Regions from separate parts of the Peribacillus sp. SRI_006 genome, predicted to be linked through region 3. Evidence: riboswitches for the same ligand, from Rfam matches in the RefSeq annotation. Region 3 holds a riboswitch; each other region holds the start of a gene.
The links. Region 3 has a riboswitch for S-adenosylmethionine ahead of mmuP (S-methylmethionine permease). Riboswitches for the same ligand answer to the same signal wherever they lie in the genome.
Positions count from the first base shown of each region.

Region 1 (4,197 bases), on a different contig from region 3:
GAATATATTCATGTGCACGGTGAACAGGGTTCCTCGTTTGGAAACCGACAACCGTTTCCCATCCTTTTTCAGCGAAAGCCTTCCTTGTCTCGACTGGGTCCAAATAATGAGCTTGAAATAGCGGACGCTCTATTCTCTTGATCAACTTTATTTCCCCGCCGACATATACATCCCCGCGGTTATATAAGTTTTTTACTCCAGGATGCTTCTCATCAGCTGTTTGATATACCAATGTCGCTTCCAATTGCTTATCTGGAGTGTAAATATCAGAAACGGAGAGAACCCCGTATGTTTCACCATCATGGGTTAATGTTACTTCTTCACCTATAGTAAGGCTTCCTGCAGTTTCTTCGGTCAAAGGCAGCGTAATCGGGATGCTCCATACATGTCCGCTGCTTAGCCTCATATCCTTTACCACTGTCTCATAGTCACTTTTTGTAAAGAATCCTTTAATCGGGCTGTAGGCACCCGTCCCTATCAATTCAAGATCGCTTAAAGCAATTTCATCGATTTCGATTGACTTCGTTATTTTACTAAAATCATATTTTGGTTCCCAAAGATCGATTAATGTTCCTCCGTGCGGTAAACTGATTGTCATGCTAATTTCCCCCTATGGTTTCTATTTATTTATGCCTATAATTTCTATTTATTTAAGATAAATGCAATCCGCATTCCGTTTTTTGAGCCCCTTGCCAACGGCCTGAGCGTAAATCATCTGCATTGAAGGCAGGTGCAGTACACGTTTTACATCCAATACTCGGATATCCATTATCATGCAGGACATTATATGGAAGTCCATTTTTGTGGGCATAGCGCCAAACATCTTTCCATGTCCAATGTATGAGCGGGCATATTTTAACTGATTTGAACTTATTATCCTTATTGATATACTCGGTCTTAGCTCTTGTTTCGGATTGCTCCCTCCGCAGTCCCGAAAGCCAGGCTGTTGCCGATGAAAGCACATCTGTAAGCGGAACAATTTTACGGATGTTACAGCACTTATTGGAATCACTAAGCCATAATTCATCGCCATATTCCGCCGCTTGTTCCTCAAGCGTCAAGTCAGGTTTCTTCATTTCGATCAAAAGCTTCGGATATCGCTTCTTCACTTCCTCGATCAATTGGTAAGTTTCCTCAAAATGAACATCTGTATCTAGGAAAACTATTTTTGCCGAAGGATTGACCTTCGCCAATAAATCCGTAAGCACGATGCCTTCAATACCAAAACTGCAAGCATAAATCAGTTTGTCTCCATAATGGTCATTCGCCCATTGCAGTACTTCCAAAGCACCTTTTGTCTCAGTGTCTTGAGGAAATACAGGGAAGTCCCCTGTATTGAAATTTTCATAGTTTATTAATGCAGCCAACTTTGTAGCCCCCTCTAAAAACTTGCTGTATCAGGTTAGAGTAACTGTTGATCAATTCCCGTTGTAATCTTCCCCGGGTTATTTGAATCTAGGAAAAAGAGACGAATCTAACCAATACTCTCTTTATATCAGTTAAACCCGCCTCTAGTTTTTCTAGTCAGCAGATACCTTATTTAATTCTTAGTTTTTCATTTCTCTCCATTTGAATGATTTTACCATCCTGGACAATAAGTGTAATGGATCCATATTTCATTGAATTAAGCATTTCTTGAAGTCGTTCAAAAATTTCTTCAAGCTGATTCTCTTTATTCAAACCAGTTCCTCCTTTAAGAAAACCCGCGAATATTTTATTTTAAATTTTTTAGATTTATATAATTCCATACAACCTTACATTGTTATGGTCTGCCTAAAATTTTCACAAAAAACAAAAATCTTTCCATGATGGAAAGATCGCAAGGTAAATATCTTTACCTTATCTTCCAAAATGATCAACATTTTGTTGGAGTTAGCACCTTGCATCCATCATGCAGGTTGCCGGACTTCAAAGGGCCAATTCCCTCCGTCGCTCTGGATAAGTTTTATTATTTTAAATATTAACATATATTTAATCCTTGTCAATGGAGTTTTCTTATAAAATAACTTGGTTTAATATTATGGATGAACTGTTATTTTTATACACACTATTCAATTTATGATTTTATGTTCATATAAATACGAAAATAGACTCGTCTTTTTAGATAAAATCTCCAAAAAAATGAGTCTATTTTCATTAATAGGCCTATTATTGACGCGTGTTATTCTAAAAAAATTTCTAAGGTTCCAGTCTTTTTATAGAAGGAATTAATTTATTGAAGTCATTAATTTCTTAACTGTATCGCTTCTACAAATTCTTGAACCTGACTCTGGACGCGATCAATTAAATGCAAATCATTGATCGGATTTTCTGGATTCTGTTTATCTATTTCCTTATCAACAAAATAAATCCCCTGCAGCGGCTCGCCTTTTAATATTGAAATTAATGGTTTAAGCGCATAGTCAATCGCCAATAGATGCCTGTTACTTCCACCAATCATGATTGGCAACACCGGCTTACCCTTAAGAGCACCTTCTGGCAGCAAATCAATCAATGCTTTCAATACACCTGTATAAGAAGCCTTATAAACCGGTGAACCTATAATGACTCCTCTGGCTGCTTGAATTCGCTCTGAAAGCTTTGAGATATCCTCGCTATTATATTTCCCTTGGAATAAATCATCTGCTGAGAAATCCGTAATCGAGAAATAAGCTGTAGTAAATCCTGCATTTTCGACTAATGATTGAATATGTTTTAGTGAAATGTCCGTTCTTGATGGAATAGCCGGACTTCCTGATAAAATTACGATATCGCTCATTTGATACCCTCCAATGTTACAAGATTTCCAGATATAATTTTCTTAAAGCATTTCGTGAAGTATACATTTATCGTAATTGTCTGAAAAATATAAGTCAAATCTTACACTCTGGACTTCTACTCTTAATGAAAAAAGAAACGGTCATATTTACGGCTTGATGCTCATGCCCTTAAATATGACCGTTTCATTATGTATGATTTTGTTTCCCATGAATACCATATACCAAAAGTTGAGCAATGCTCTTAATTCGTTCAGAAGTAAAATATGGCTCCTTTTTTTGTTGATGGATCTCATAATGTGTAGATAAAGCCAATGTGAAAGAAATGATTCCTACATTAAATAAAATAATATCAGAGATATATTGTATCTCTCCGCTATCTATTCTCTTCTGTATTTCAATATGCCTGGCATTTGGCTTGAAAATCTGATCTACATATTGCTTTGAAATATCTTGATCGAATTGTGTTTCCCTAAATAATATCGAAAACTGTTCTTTATTTTCAAGAATTTTTTTTATCATGGTAGTAACATGATTCTCCACTAGATCATCCGTGGATAGATGGCTAGTCCCATCTTCAGATTCCTCTTTTTCATTAGGGGTAATTGTAGCCAAAAGCAAATCTTTTTTGCTGTCAAAGTATTTGTAAATAGTAGCTTCGGAAACATTGCATGCAGAGGCAATTTCATTCGTTCTTGTCATGTCAAAACCTTTAGTGGCAAAAAGAGTCCGGGCTACATTTATGATTCGTTCTTTGGTTTGCTGCCCTTTTTTCAAAAATATCAACCTTCTTTTATAAAGATAAGACCGGTTTCACCCATCTATTTCCCATGATATATCGCTGGTATCAATCGGTCAATATTACCTTTGATCTATTAGAATTCAATATTCCCATATATCATAAATAGAAAACATCATCTGGTTGGGACGATGTTTTCTATTTATGAAAATCACTTAAAAGATGCATAGCCATCATCGACCATGACTACACTTCCATTGATCGCATAAAGACATGGGAATCATCGATAAATTGAATGCAAGTCAAATGCGCGGTGAATTGATTAAGCCAGAAGCCATTGCAAATGCCGTCTATCTATTATCGTTAGAGGAAGCGGATAACCTTGTATGATAGGAGTGCCGACCCCGCCCGGCGCAATGCCCACAACACGTATGCCATGAGCACCCAATTCCAAAGCTGCTGTCTGTGTCATCATTCTTACAGCGCCTTTAGTCGCCTGATAGGCAAAAGTCCCATGGGAAGCTAAGTAGCCAAACACGGAAGCGGTATTTATAATGACTCCCTTGTTACCCAGTTCCTTCATTTTCCGTCCTGCTGCCATGATTCCAATGGCCACTCCGTACTGGTTCACCCCAATCGTTTTGTAGTAACCTTCCATATCTTGGTCTAGGATCATACCGTCCGCACCAATGCCGGCATTAT
Region 1 covers NZ_JBYCZT010000014.1:130,350-134,546, reverse strand. Annotated here, with positions in the region: gene sat (sulfate adenylyltransferase) at 1-598, opposite strand, end outside; gene AC2YHV_RS20460 (phosphoadenylyl-sulfate reductase) at 651-1,367, opposite strand; gene AC2YHV_RS20455 (YezD family protein) at 1,537-1,680, opposite strand; SAM riboswitch class I at 1,837-1,945, opposite strand; gene ssuE (NADPH-dependent FMN reductase) at 2,225-2,758, opposite strand; gene AC2YHV_RS20445 (TetR/AcrR family transcriptional regulator) at 2,946-3,533, opposite strand; partial or broken gene AC2YHV_RS20440 (SDR family NAD(P)-dependent oxidoreductase) at 3,818-4,197, opposite strand, start outside.
Region 1: it holds a riboswitch for S-adenosylmethionine, as region 3 does, so the genes downstream of both, AC2YHV_RS20455 (YezD family protein) here and mmuP (S-methylmethionine permease) in region 3, are expected to answer to the same signal.

Region 2 (4,197 bases), on a different contig from region 3:
ATTTGAATGAGGGCAGGAAATAAACAAAGAATATTCTAACAATTCATTGACTGATTTAATCTAAAATGCTATATTTTGAATTAAGTAATGGCAGAATTTAATAGTTCTTATCAAGAGTGGCGGAGGGACTGGCCCGACGAAGCCCGGCAACCGGTATAAATTTTTATATACGGTGCTAATTCCAGCAGAGTGTTGGCTCTGGTAGATGAGGTGTGTTCTTGAAACCTCTTCTTATTGAAGTGGTTTTTTTGTTTATAAAAAGCCAGATTTCATATAAATCCAACTAAATCCATAGAAAAAGGTGAAATTAAATGTCAGAGAAAAAGTTGCGTTTTGAAACATTGAGTGTTCATGGCGGTCTGCAAGCTGATGAAACAGGTGTCCGTGCCGTTCCTATCTACCAAAGCAATGCATACTTGTTCAAGGACACCGACCATGCAGCAAATTTATTTGGCCTGAAGGAGAATGGCTATATATATTCACGGCTTCATAATCCCACGGTCAGCGTTTTTGAGGAAAGAATGGCCTTATTGGAAGGCGGTATCGGCGGATTGGCAACGGCAAGCGGAATGGCTGCCATCTCACTTTCAATCCTGAATATTGCTGCTGCAGGGGATGAGATTGTTTCAGCCTCTACATTATATGGCGGTACGTATAACCTTTTCGAAAACACTCTTCCTAAATATGGGATCAAAGTGAAGTTCGTTTCTCCCGATGACCCTGAGAATTTCAAAAGGGCGATTACACCAAGAACTAAAGCCATTTTTGCTGAAACGATCGGAAATCCAAGTTTGAGGGTGCTCGATATTGAAGCGGTAGCGGAAATCGCCCACGAAGCCGGCATACCTTTAATCATTGATAATACCTTCGCGACACCGTATCTTTGCAGACCCATTGATTTTGGAGCGGATATTGTCATCCATTCCGCTACAAAATGGCTTCTTGGAAATGGAACGACGCTAGGCGGTGTCATCGTGGATGGAGGTAAATTCGATTGGAACTCGCCGAACTATCCTGGCTTCACGGAGCCTGACCCAAGTTACGACGGTCTGGTATACGCCGAGGCAGTTGGCCCTGCCGCATTCATAACGAAAGCCCGGGTCCAGTTACTACGTGATTTGGGCCCTGCGCTAAGTGCCCAAAGTGCATTCCAGTTCACGCTTGGACTTGAAACGCTGCATGTAAGGATGAAAGAGCATCTATCAAACACCAAGTCTGTCATCCAATATTTAAAAAACCATCCTGCCGTGACCTGGGTTTCACATCCTGGTGATGAGGATCATCCCGATAAAGCCCTTGCGGATAAATATTTGCCAAAGGGAGCTGGATCTGTCGTCACATTTGGGATTCAAGGTAATCGCGAAGCTGGGGCAAAACTTATCAATTCGGTGGAATTATGGTCCCATGTGGCGAATGTAGGGGATGCGAAGAGCTTGATCATCCACCCAGCAAGTACGACCCATCAACAATTGAATGAGGCGGGTCTTGCGAAAGCGGGTGTAAGTGCCGATCAAGTCCGTTTATCGATTGGGATTGAAAATGTAGACGACTTAATAGAAGATTTGGAGCAGGCAATTGAAAAGGCGACGAACATCGTCTCCTTGACTTCCAAAACGCTTTAAGCAAAGTTCCTGTTCATTCTTGTACTAGAAATAATATACATTGCGCTCCTTTTTTATCTATGATAAAATTTCTCCATACTAAAGAACTTAATGATGTACAAATATTCTATATATTAGCTCTTATCAAGAGAGGTGGAGGGATGTGCCCGATGAAACCCGGCAACCGACAAGGAGATTTCCTTGGAAAGGTGCCAATTCACACAAAGTTTAATCACTTTGGAAGATGAGAGGAAGGCCTGTTTCTTCACCTGCCTTTCTGCTCATGCAGAAAGGTTTTTTCTATTTTAATTGGGAAAACTTTTACATGATAGGAGAAACAGACTAATAATGTAGAGAAATCAACTAAGTTCATAGGTTTTATTGGATAAAAGAGGTGAGGGTTAATGATTACATTGACGAAAGTCAGTAAGCTGTTCCGAACAGGAAAAGGAAACAGTGAGACGATCAAGGCTGTAAATAATGTGAATGTTGAAATAAATAAAGGCGAGATTTTCGGGATCATCGGTTACAGTGGAGCGGGGAAAAGTACTTTGATCAGAATGCTCAATGGATTGGAAACACCGACAGAGGGATCCGTTGTGGTGGCTGAAAAGGAAATTTCAAAAATTAAAGGGGCTCAGCTCCGTAAGGCCCGTCAAGAAATCAGCATGATTTTCCAGCATTTCAATCTATTATGGTCAAGGACCGTTCAGGAGAATATATCTTTCCCGTTGGAAATTGCAGGTATTTCTAAACCTGAACGCACCAAGCGTGTGAACGAATTGATCAAGTTAGTCGGACTTGAAGGCAGGGAAAAGGCCTATCCTTCGCAATTAAGCGGAGGGCAAAAGCAAAGGGTGGGAATAGCCAGGGCTCTGGCAAATGACCCTAAAGTGCTGCTGTGTGATGAAGCGACTTCTGCTTTGGATCCGCAGACTACCGACTCCATACTCGAATTGCTTGTTGACATCAATCAGCGTTTGGGATTGACGATCGTCTTGATTACGCATGAAATGCATGTAATACGTAAAATCTGCCATCGCGTCGCCGTGATGGAAAGCGGGCAGGTTGTTGAACAGGGTCCTGTCCTGGATGTCTTCAAGAATCCTAAAGAACAAATGACGAAGCGTTTCGTGCAACAGGTAACGGAACCGGAAGAAACGAAAGAAACGATGGACCATTTGCTCGAACGCTATCCAGCAGGCAAAGTGATTCAATTGACCTTTGTAGGTGATCATGCAGAAAGCCCATTGATCACCAAGCTTGTACGTAACTTCGAGTTGGATGTCAATATCGTTCAAGGTAAGATATCCCAAACAAGAAGCGGTTCATATGGAACATTGTTTATCCATCTAGATGGCAAAGAGGATGAAATGCTCCGCGCAATCGAATTCATTAAAGCACAGCAGGTAGGCGTGGAGGTGATTACTCATGCTTGAAGAATTATTGCCGAATGTTGATTGGGAAGACATCATTGAAGCTACGAAAGAAACGCTTTACATGACAAGCGTCTCTGTAGTGGCAACCTTTTTTATAGGCATAATACTAGGATTGATCCTTTTCCTGACAGGGAAGGGTAATATGTGGCAAAACCGGGCTGTTAACGGAGTCATGAGTGCTGTCGTCAATATATTCCGTTCCATTCCATTTCTTATTTTGATCGTGCTGCTCATTCCTTTCACTAAAGCGCTTGTCGGTTCCATGATCGGTGAGAACGCTGCACTGCCGGCACTTATTATCGGTGCTGCCCCATTTTATGCGCGTATGGTTGAAATCGGCCTTCGTGAAATCGATAAAGGTGTAATTGAAGCCGCTAAATCGATGGGGGCAAAAACGAGCACGATCATTTGGAAGGTCCTTCTTCCAGAGTCGATGCCTGCCCTTATTTCCGGGATTACGGTAACATCGATTGCATTGGTTGGATATACCGCAATGGCCGGGGTCATCGGCGCTGGCGGGCTTGGTAACCTAGCCTATTTGGACGGCTATCAAAGAAATCAAAATGACGTTACGCTTGTAGCGACAATCGTTATTCTAATTATCGTCTTCATAATTCAAATTATTGGAGATGTGATTACATCTAAATTGGACAAAAGATAAAGGGAGATGAATAGGATGAAAAAGTTTTTAGGATTTGCATTAATCTTAGTGTTATCTATCGCTTTGGCTGCTTGTGGAAGTGAAAAGGATAAAAGCGGCAGCGATACGGATAAAGAATCGAAGAAAATAGTTGTAGGGGCATCCAATGTTCCTCATGCAGAAATCCTTGAGAAAGCTAAACCGCTTCTTAAAGAAAAAGGAATCGATTTGGAAATTGAAACGTTCCAGGACTATGTTTTACCGAATAAGGCGTTGAATGATAAGGAATTGGATGCTAACTACTTTCAACACATTCCATATTTAGAGGGGCAAATTAAAGAAAATGGATATGACTTCGTCAATGCTGGCGGAATCCATATCGAGCCGATTGCTCTATATTCACAAAAATATAAAAGCATTGATAAACTTCCGGAAGGCGCAACAATTATTATGAGCAGCTCTGTTGCTGATCATGGACGCGCTTTATCCCTTTTGGAAAAGAATGGCCTGATCACTT
Region 2 covers NZ_JBYCZT010000006.1:151,450-155,646, reverse strand. Annotated here, with positions in the region: SAM riboswitch class I at 105-212, shown strand; gene AC2YHV_RS10455 (O-acetylhomoserine aminocarboxypropyltransferase/cysteine synthase family protein) at 312-1,622, shown strand; SAM riboswitch class I at 1,740-1,852, shown strand; gene AC2YHV_RS10450 (methionine ABC transporter ATP-binding protein) at 2,006-3,040, shown strand; gene AC2YHV_RS10445 (methionine ABC transporter permease) at 3,033-3,701, shown strand; gene AC2YHV_RS10440 (MetQ/NlpA family ABC transporter substrate-binding protein) at 3,717-4,197, shown strand, end outside.
Region 2: it holds a riboswitch for S-adenosylmethionine, as region 3 does, so the genes downstream of both, AC2YHV_RS10450 (methionine ABC transporter ATP-binding protein) here and mmuP (S-methylmethionine permease) in region 3, are expected to answer to the same signal.

Region 3 (4,197 bases):
ATACTCTTTGAAGTTGCCACAGATCCACCTGGCTTTGCTCATGATGAAACGAAGGAAACGATGGGCAGTAAATTAATGCTGCCGCCATGGTTGGAAGAAAAGCGGGAAGTTATGGAAAAAACGTTACTGCCGGCAGTGCCGAGACTACTAGAGGAGGATAAATGATGAAACATATTTTTCAAAAAGGAAGTAATCCAGAAGCTCCGTTACTACTGCTGTTACATGGCACTGGAGGAACGGAAACAGATCTCTTGCCATTATCCGAAATGGTTTCACCGGGTTCGTCCGTACTGAGCGTACGGGGAAATGTACTTGAAAATGGAATGCCCCGTTTTTTCCGACGGTTAGCTGAAGGGGTTTTTGATGAAGAGGATTTGATTTTCCGAACGAAGGAGCTTTATGACTTCTTGGAATCAGCGTCCGGAAAATATGACTTCGACCGTGACAGAGTGGTGGCATTAGGTTATTCCAATGGTGCAAATATAGCGGCAAGTTTGCTGTTCCATTACGAGGGGGCCTTACAAGGAGCGATTCTTCATCATCCAATGGTTCCAAGACGAGGGATTGCTTTGCCGTCCCTTTCAGATATACCTGTATTTATAGCTGCAGGTAAAAACGATCCGATTTGCCCGGCAGAAGAAACTGATGAACTTAATCAACTTTTACAGCAAGCTGGCGCTACAGTTGAAGTTCAGTGGGAAAATTACGGTCATCAGTTGACACGTTCAGAGGTTGATGCAGCAGGTTCATGGTTTCAAAAGAACTTTTTATAAGAATGAGGGGGAATGAAGATGATTTCTGTTAACCCTGAAAGTCTGACTGAACGGGATAATTATAAGTTTTTGACTGGAAGCATTATACCGAGACCTATAGCGCTGGTTACGACACAATCCGAAACCGGTACAATCAATATAGCGCCGTTCAGCTTTTTTAACATAGTCAGTTCAAATCCTCCGATGATTTCCATTTCTGTTCAACGGAAAGAAGGAGTTTCAAAGGATACAGCCCGAAATGCAATTCAAACAGGTGAGTTCGTTGTTCATATCACTGACGAAAATAATGTTGCTGATGCAAATCGAACGGCCAAGGAACTCCCATCTGAAGAAAGTGAATTGGGTCTTACTAATTTCAGGCTGGCTGTTAGTGATAGGGTATCCGTACCAGGATTGGAAGAAGCGAAGGTGCGTTTTGAATGTACATTAGAGCAATCGATTCCATTGGCAGGTTCCAAGAATGAACCTGGTTGTGATTTACTGATAGGGAAAATAGTCTGCTATCATATAGAGCAAGATATTTACCATAATGGCCGTATTGACCCGAATGGGCTAAAACCTGTAGCAAGATTAGCAGGTCATACTTATACAAAACTAGGGGAATTATTTGAAATAGAACGTCCTTAAGGAAAAAGAAAAAAATGGCGACATCTTTTAAGATGTTGCCATTTTTAAGACCAAAATGACCCCGGTTAGTTTTATTTGCCATTATAATACGCTTAGCGCCTGTTCCAAAAATAAGCAACCTTTTAATATTAATGCCGCAGACGCCATGATCGTTAGCATTTAAAAGGAAGTCTTTACATTCCGAAACAAAACTTGACAAATTTTTCATAGATTGATACAGTTATAAAAAAATAATTTCTTATCCAGAGAGGTGGAGGGACTGGCCCTATGAAACCTCAGCAACAGGTCTACAAAGACACTGTGCTAATTCCAGGGGGTGAAACCTTGATAGATAAGACCGTACGTGTTTATTTGTCAGTAACGCACTCTTTTTTAGAGTGCGTTTTCGTTTTTTCTGGATGCAAGATTAAGGAGAGTAAGAATGGATAACAAAAGGAAGCATGATTTTCAAAGGCAAATGCAAGCACGGCATATAATAATGCTATCGCTTGGCGGGGTGATTGGAACTGGTTTATTCTTAAGTTCGGGTTATACGATTCAACAGGCTGGTCCGTTCGGAACCATCCTTTCGTATCTGATTGGTGCATTGGTGGTTTATCTAGTCATGCTATGTCTAGGTGAACTATCAGTGCATATGCCCGAGACAGGTGCGTTTCATAGTTACGCAGCCAAATACATCGGACCAGGGACAGGGTATACAGTAGCCTGGTTGTATTGGCTAACCTGGACTGTTGCACTAGGTTCGGAATTCACGGCTGCAGGATTGTTGATGCAGCGATGGTTTCCATCGATCAGTGTCTGGATATGGAGTGCTCTATTTGCCATTTTGGTTTTGGCATTAAATGCGTGGACCGTTAAGTTTTTTGCTGAATCCGAATTCTGGTTTGCGTCTATAAAGGTATTTGCTATTGTAATATTCATTATTCTGGGAGCTGCGGCAATGATAGGTTTCATTCCAATGATTAACGCACAATCAGCTCCGTTATTTTCCAATGTTACAAGTGCAGGTTTATTTCCAAATGGTGCTTTTGCCATTCTAATGACGATGCTCGCGGTGAATTTTGCATTTTCTGGAACTGAATTGATCGGAGTTGCAGCTGGAGAAACTGTGAATCCGGAAAAAACGATTCCAAAGGCAATCCGTATGACATTATGGAGATTGATTATCTTTTTTGTAGGTACCATCGTTGTTTTATCCGCATTATTGCCTGTTTCGGATGCAAGCGTATTAGAGAGCCCCTTTGTTGCCGTTCTAGAACGAATTGGAGTGCCATATGCAGCGGATATTATGAACTTTGTTATATTAACTGCCATTTTGTCCGCTGCGAACTCAGGACTATATGCCTCATCCAGGATGCTTTGGTCACTTGCAGATAAGAAAACTATTTCACCAATATTTGCAAAATTGACAAAACGGGGTGTTCCCTTGAATGCAGTCCTTTTCAGTATGCTGGGCGGTGTTTTAGCACTTTTCTCGAGTATTATTGCGCCGGATACTGTATATATAGTGCTTGTATCCATTTCTGGACTAGCCGTGGTTATAGTTTGGATGAGTATTAGCGCGTCACAGTTTCTATTTCGCAGACGATATATAAACGAAGGAAACTCAGTTAATGATTTGGCTTATCATACACCATTATATCCATTCGTACCAATCGTTTCATTTATGCTATGTCTTGCTTCTTGCATAGGAATTGCATTTGATCCTACACAAAGAATAGCACTATATTGTGGCATTCCGTTTATTTTGTTTTGCTATGGAAGTTATTATCTGACACAAACCATAAAGAAAAGAGGAGTAGACCATGAAAAATAAAATTAACCCAATTGAAGCAATTTTACAAGGTCATTCAGTTATGATTTTGGACGGAGCTTTAGCTACAGAGCTTGAAAGTCATGGGTGTGATTTGGACGATCCCCTGTGGTCTGCACGTGTATTACTTGAAGATCCAGAAGTGATTTACCAGGTGCACTCTGACTACTTTCGAGCTGGTGCTGACTGTGCGATAACGGCAAGCTATCAAGCAACGGTTGAAGGTTTCGCCCTCCGCGGAATACAAGAAAAAGAGGCATTAGATCTAATCAGGAAAACGGTTTTACTAGCAAGAAAAGCAAGAGATGACTTTTGGAAGGAAGAATATCAAACGATTAGACCTAAGCCATTGGTTGCTGCATCAGTTGGACCTTATGGGGCTTATCTTGCAGATGGTTCAGAGTATGTTGGGAATTATGGTGTTTCAGATGAAACTTTGGCGGCATTTCATCGCTCACGAATATCAGCTTTGATTGAAGCAGGAGCTGACATTTTAGCATTTGAAACGATTCCTTCCCTGCAAGAAGCAAAAGTATTACATTCATTATTGAAAGATTATCCAGAAGTTTATGCTTGGCTGTCCTTTTCTTTGAAAAATGAAAAAGCGATAAGTGACGGCACATTGCTGGAGGAGTGTGCCAGATTGTTTGGGGACAGTGAGCAAATTGCCGCAATTGGCATCAACTGTGCGCCTGTATCAGTTATCACGGAAGCCATACAGGTGTTGCGTGCAAACACGAATAAACCAATTATCGTTTATCCGAATTCCGGTGAATCATATAATCCAGAAACTAAAACATGGCATGGTCCAGAATCATGTAATAGGCTCGATGTGAAATCTGAAGATTGGCACCATGCGGGGGCAAATATAATTGGAGGATGTTGCAGAACCGCTCCTCATCATATTGCGGGCATTTCAAGAAAGTGGCGACCTTCCGTGGTAACGTTCTCCTAGCCTTTTTTGTTATCAAAAATATTGTTATT
Region 3 covers NZ_JBYCZT010000009.1:35,310-39,506, reverse strand. Annotated here, with positions in the region: gene AC2YHV_RS14225 (ring-cleaving dioxygenase) at 1-165, shown strand, start outside; gene AC2YHV_RS14220 (alpha/beta hydrolase) at 165-773, shown strand; gene AC2YHV_RS14215 (flavin reductase family protein) at 792-1,400, shown strand; SAM riboswitch class I at 1,636-1,738, shown strand; gene mmuP (S-methylmethionine permease) at 1,822-3,216, shown strand; gene mmuM (homocysteine S-methyltransferase) at 3,206-4,168, shown strand.

Region 4 (4,197 bases), on a different contig from region 3:
CTTCTGTATTTGGGGATGCATCATCGCTCCCGCAAGCTGCCAAGCCGAGTGCAAGTGCACAGACTGATAATAACGAAGCTATTTTCTTCATTTGAAATTCCTCCTGAGTAATGAAATGTATTGAGTCATTAAAAAAAGTGATTAAACCTATCGCTTGTTAACTATGTATGAAACTTTGTCACCAACCATTTGAATGAGTTGCACAAGGCAGATCAGCACGACGATCGTCGTGATCATGACTGTGTTGTCATATCGGTAATATCCGTACCGGATGGCCAGGTCGCCAATTCCGCCACCGCCGATTGTCCCAGCCATTGCTGAGTAACCGATAAGCGAAATGGTCGTTAATGTCAGTCCTTGAATGATTCCCGGTTTTGCCTCTGGAAGAAGTACATCCTTAATGATCATCCATGGAGTGGCACCTACGGCAATTGCAGCTTCAATCACTCCTCTGTCTATTTCACGTAATGCAGTTTCAACAATCCTTGCAAAAAAAGGGATTGCGGATACGGACAGGGAAACAGAAGCTGCTCTTGGCCCTATCGTCGATCCTGTAAGTAGGTCCGTAAAAGGAAGGAGGGCGACCAAAAGAATGATGAACGGGATTGAACGGACAATATTGACTGCGAAACCGAGAGATCGATTCACGATGCCATTTTCAAAAAATAAATTCCTTGTTGTTGTAAATAGCAATACTCCAAGCGGTAAACCGATCAGCAGGGCTACTGCAAGAGAAACGCCGACCATATAAATCGTTTCAAGAAAGGCTTTATTAAGATCAGGTAAAATATTTACGATGGGATTAAGCAGTGACATGTTTTAACACCTCCACAGAACTGGAACGATTTTTTATATATTCCAATGCCGAATGAATTTGGACGGCATCGCCAATTAACTCGATGATTAAAAAGCCTAAAGGAACATCCTGGATATACTCAATTTTACCGTGTAAAATATTTCCCTTTACTGCATGGGATTGGAGAGTATCCGAAAGAATCGATTCACCGGCGGTTTGCCCTTCGAATTGGATCTTAATAATCGTACCTTCACTTTCTTCAATCAAGTGCGAAGGGAGTTCGAAATCCAGTACACTGCTAATGAATTGCTTCGTTAACTCCTGTTTGGGCTGTGAAAATATTTCATAAACGGGTCCTTCTTCAATTACCCGGCCATCCTGCATCACGGCGACTCGGTGGCATAGTTCTTTGACCACTTCCATTTCATGTGTAATCAACACGATGGTGATACCAAGCTCACTGCTTATCTTTTTCAATAACTGTAAAATCGCTTTTGTAGTTGTTGGATCAAGGGCTGAAGTCGCTTCATCACATAATAGTACAGTGGGTTCATTTGCTAACGCGCGAGCTATGCCGACCCGTTGCTTCTGTCCACCGCTAAGCTGTGCAGGATAGACATCTTTCTTATCGCTGAGCCCCACTATTTCCAACAATTCCAATACACGTAACTTAGTCGCGTCCTTCGATCGATGCGCGGCCCTTAAGGCGAAAGCGACATTTTCATAAACGGTTTTTGAACTGACCAGGGAAAAGTGCTGGAATATCATTCCGATTTTTTGCCGTTGTTTACGAAGCTCTTTGCTAGATAAAGAGGTTAAATCAATGCCGTCGATAATGATATTTCCACCTGTCGGACGTTCAAGCAAATTCAAGCAGCGGAGCAATGAGCTTTTTCCAGCTCCGCTGTAGCCGACAATTCCATATATTTCACCAGTTTGAATGGTTAAAGTTACGTTATCCACTCCGATAACTCGGTTTTTCTTCGAGACGTATTCCTTTCGGACTGAACGGATTTCAATCATGAGATTTCCCCCTTAAACATTAAAAAAGCTGCCTCTATCATTCAGAAAGAGGCAGCGAAATCATATCTCGGCTTATCTTTCAGAATGCAATCATTCTGCAGGAATTGGCACCGTTCCCTAAGGGCGGTTGCCGGACATCACAGGGCCTGATCCCTCCGTCACTCTTGATAAGTAAATTATTATTTTAGAATATTTCAAGTTTTATAATATAATCTATATTATTTGTAAAATCCGGCATTGTCAATCGTTTCTTTTATTTTTTTGTCATTAAATCTGGTACAGTCCGTTAAAACGATTCATGGAAAATGGGCTATTATGCAATAATCCAGCATTTTCATCGAGGCTATTCATTCCAATATTTCCTTGTCAAAAAGGTAAAGTGGTACTACAGTTATTATAGTAAAGTTAAAAAAAGGAAGATGAAACTATATTTATACAATGATGGGGAGGAAACCGAATGATAGAGATCAAGACGATAAATGATGTGGTTTGCGTGCATGGGACTCCTGGCGGGAACAAGGCGGGGATGAGTGTGTATGTCTTTTTAACGGATGGCCTATTGATAGATACTGGCGCACAGATTTTATTGGAAGAGCTTATTCCATTCTATGAATCCGCAGACTTCGACTCAGTGGCCCTGACTCACTATCATGAAGACCATACGGGGGGTGCTGCCTGGATACAGGAACATAAAAAGGTCCCTCTTTTCATTCACCCGATGTCGGTTGAGGTTTGTGCAAAGGATGCTGAATATCCTGAATATCGCAAAATTTTCTGGGGAAAGAGAGACGCCTTTAAAGCTGAGCCGCTAGGGAAGGCCATTCATTCCCGTACCCAAACGTGGGAGCCGATTTTTACCCCAGGTCATGCAAAGGACCATATGGTGTATTTGAATCACAATAATGGCGTGCTCTTTTCAGGAGACCTTTTCGTAACCCCAAAAACAAAACTTGTCTTACGGGAAGAGTCCGTCCCGATGATCATCGATTCCATAAAAAGATTGCTGCATTATGACTTCGGGGAAGTGTTTTGCTGTCATGCTGGGCACGTCCCTGATGGGAAGGAGATGTTTCGAAAAAAACTGGATTATCTGGAAAACCTCCAAGGGGAAATTTTACGCTTGCATTCTCAAGGGCTGACCGTTCATGAAATCCAGCAGGTCGTTTTGCCGAATCGCTATCCCCTTATCGAGATATCTGGGCATGAATGGGATTCAGAGCATATCATTACATCGATTTTAAACGAAAATATTTTAAGTGCGAGGGAGAATGGGACTATTTGATTGCTATCCGTTTAACGGTCTGACTGATATAAAAGAGAGCTCTCCATAAGAGAGCCCACATTATTCATTTATTGACATTGGGATCTGTTTCATCATAAAAATCATGTGCTTCTTCGATGTTCTGAAGGTTAGCGACTTCATACACATTTCCGCCCGCCATTCCTTCATTGATGATACGGTCGATATCCAGGTAAACGGAGTCCTTGCCATCATATTCGGTATCCTTCAAAAATGTCATTTTTTCTTTATCCAAAAGAAATCCCTCCTAGCCTTTTCTTTAGTTTTAGGCAAAGGAGTTTTTTTTATTCTGTTTAGCGATTTCATGAATGTAAAGGGGTTTCATTCATAAACATGGAAGATCATTAAATCATGTATCATGCTTTTGAGTTGGGTTTCATCTGTTTCGGAAGGCGGATTGGCTGTCCACTCGATGGATCCATCTTTGTGATATAAGGCTTTGACTGCCTGCTTGTTGAAATAAAAGGAAATTTTCCATCCTGGCAGATTCTTATGCAATGGTTCCCATTGAAAATGAGTGATCATATGTATTACCTCCATATATACTGTTTCTCATTCGATTATAATGGAAAACGGCAGCTGGAGGTGTTATTTTCTTTTCAGGTTGGGAAAAGTTAATTCAATGAAAAGATTTTTTAAATGCAAAAGCCTGTTTGTTTCAATTTCTTCTTCATCGAATTGCATCGGCTTTGAGTTCACTTCGTATATGAAAAGCGAGCCCGATTCGTCTTCCCCTATATCAATGGAAAACTCTCCGAGAAACCCGATCTTTTTTGAAAGTATCTCTCCGCATTTTTGGGCGATATTCGCTAATTTCAGATCCAGGTTTTTTGATTTAAGGTCCTGATAAGGAAAAAGCTTTCCGCCTTGGGGAGTGTGGGTGGTGATTTCCTGGGTTTGCGACATCCTTACCGCTTTGCCGGTCACTTTATAAAAACCTTTTTCATAATGGACGAGAATCCGGTAATCATAACGATGCCCAAAGAGTTTTTTTGGTATGATCGCCTGTTGAGCAAGATAGCTCCTTTTTAATAAATCCCTTTTTTTTGTATCCCAGAAGGAAGCAAAATCAGGGAAG
Region 4 covers NZ_JBYCZT010000008.1:29,504-33,700, reverse strand. Annotated here, with positions in the region: gene AC2YHV_RS12895 (MetQ/NlpA family ABC transporter substrate-binding protein) at 1-91, opposite strand, end outside; gene AC2YHV_RS12890 (methionine ABC transporter permease) at 148-816, opposite strand; gene AC2YHV_RS12885 (methionine ABC transporter ATP-binding protein) at 803-1,819, opposite strand; SAM riboswitch class I at 1,889-1,993, opposite strand; gene AC2YHV_RS12880 (MBL fold metallo-hydrolase) at 2,277-3,101, shown strand; gene AC2YHV_RS12875 (hypothetical protein) at 3,166-3,354, opposite strand; gene AC2YHV_RS12870 (YheE family protein) at 3,441-3,644, opposite strand; gene AC2YHV_RS12865 (YheC/YheD family endospore coat-associated protein) at 3,708-4,197, opposite strand, start outside.
Region 4: it holds a riboswitch for S-adenosylmethionine, as region 3 does, so the genes downstream of both, AC2YHV_RS12885 (methionine ABC transporter ATP-binding protein) here and mmuP (S-methylmethionine permease) in region 3, are expected to answer to the same signal.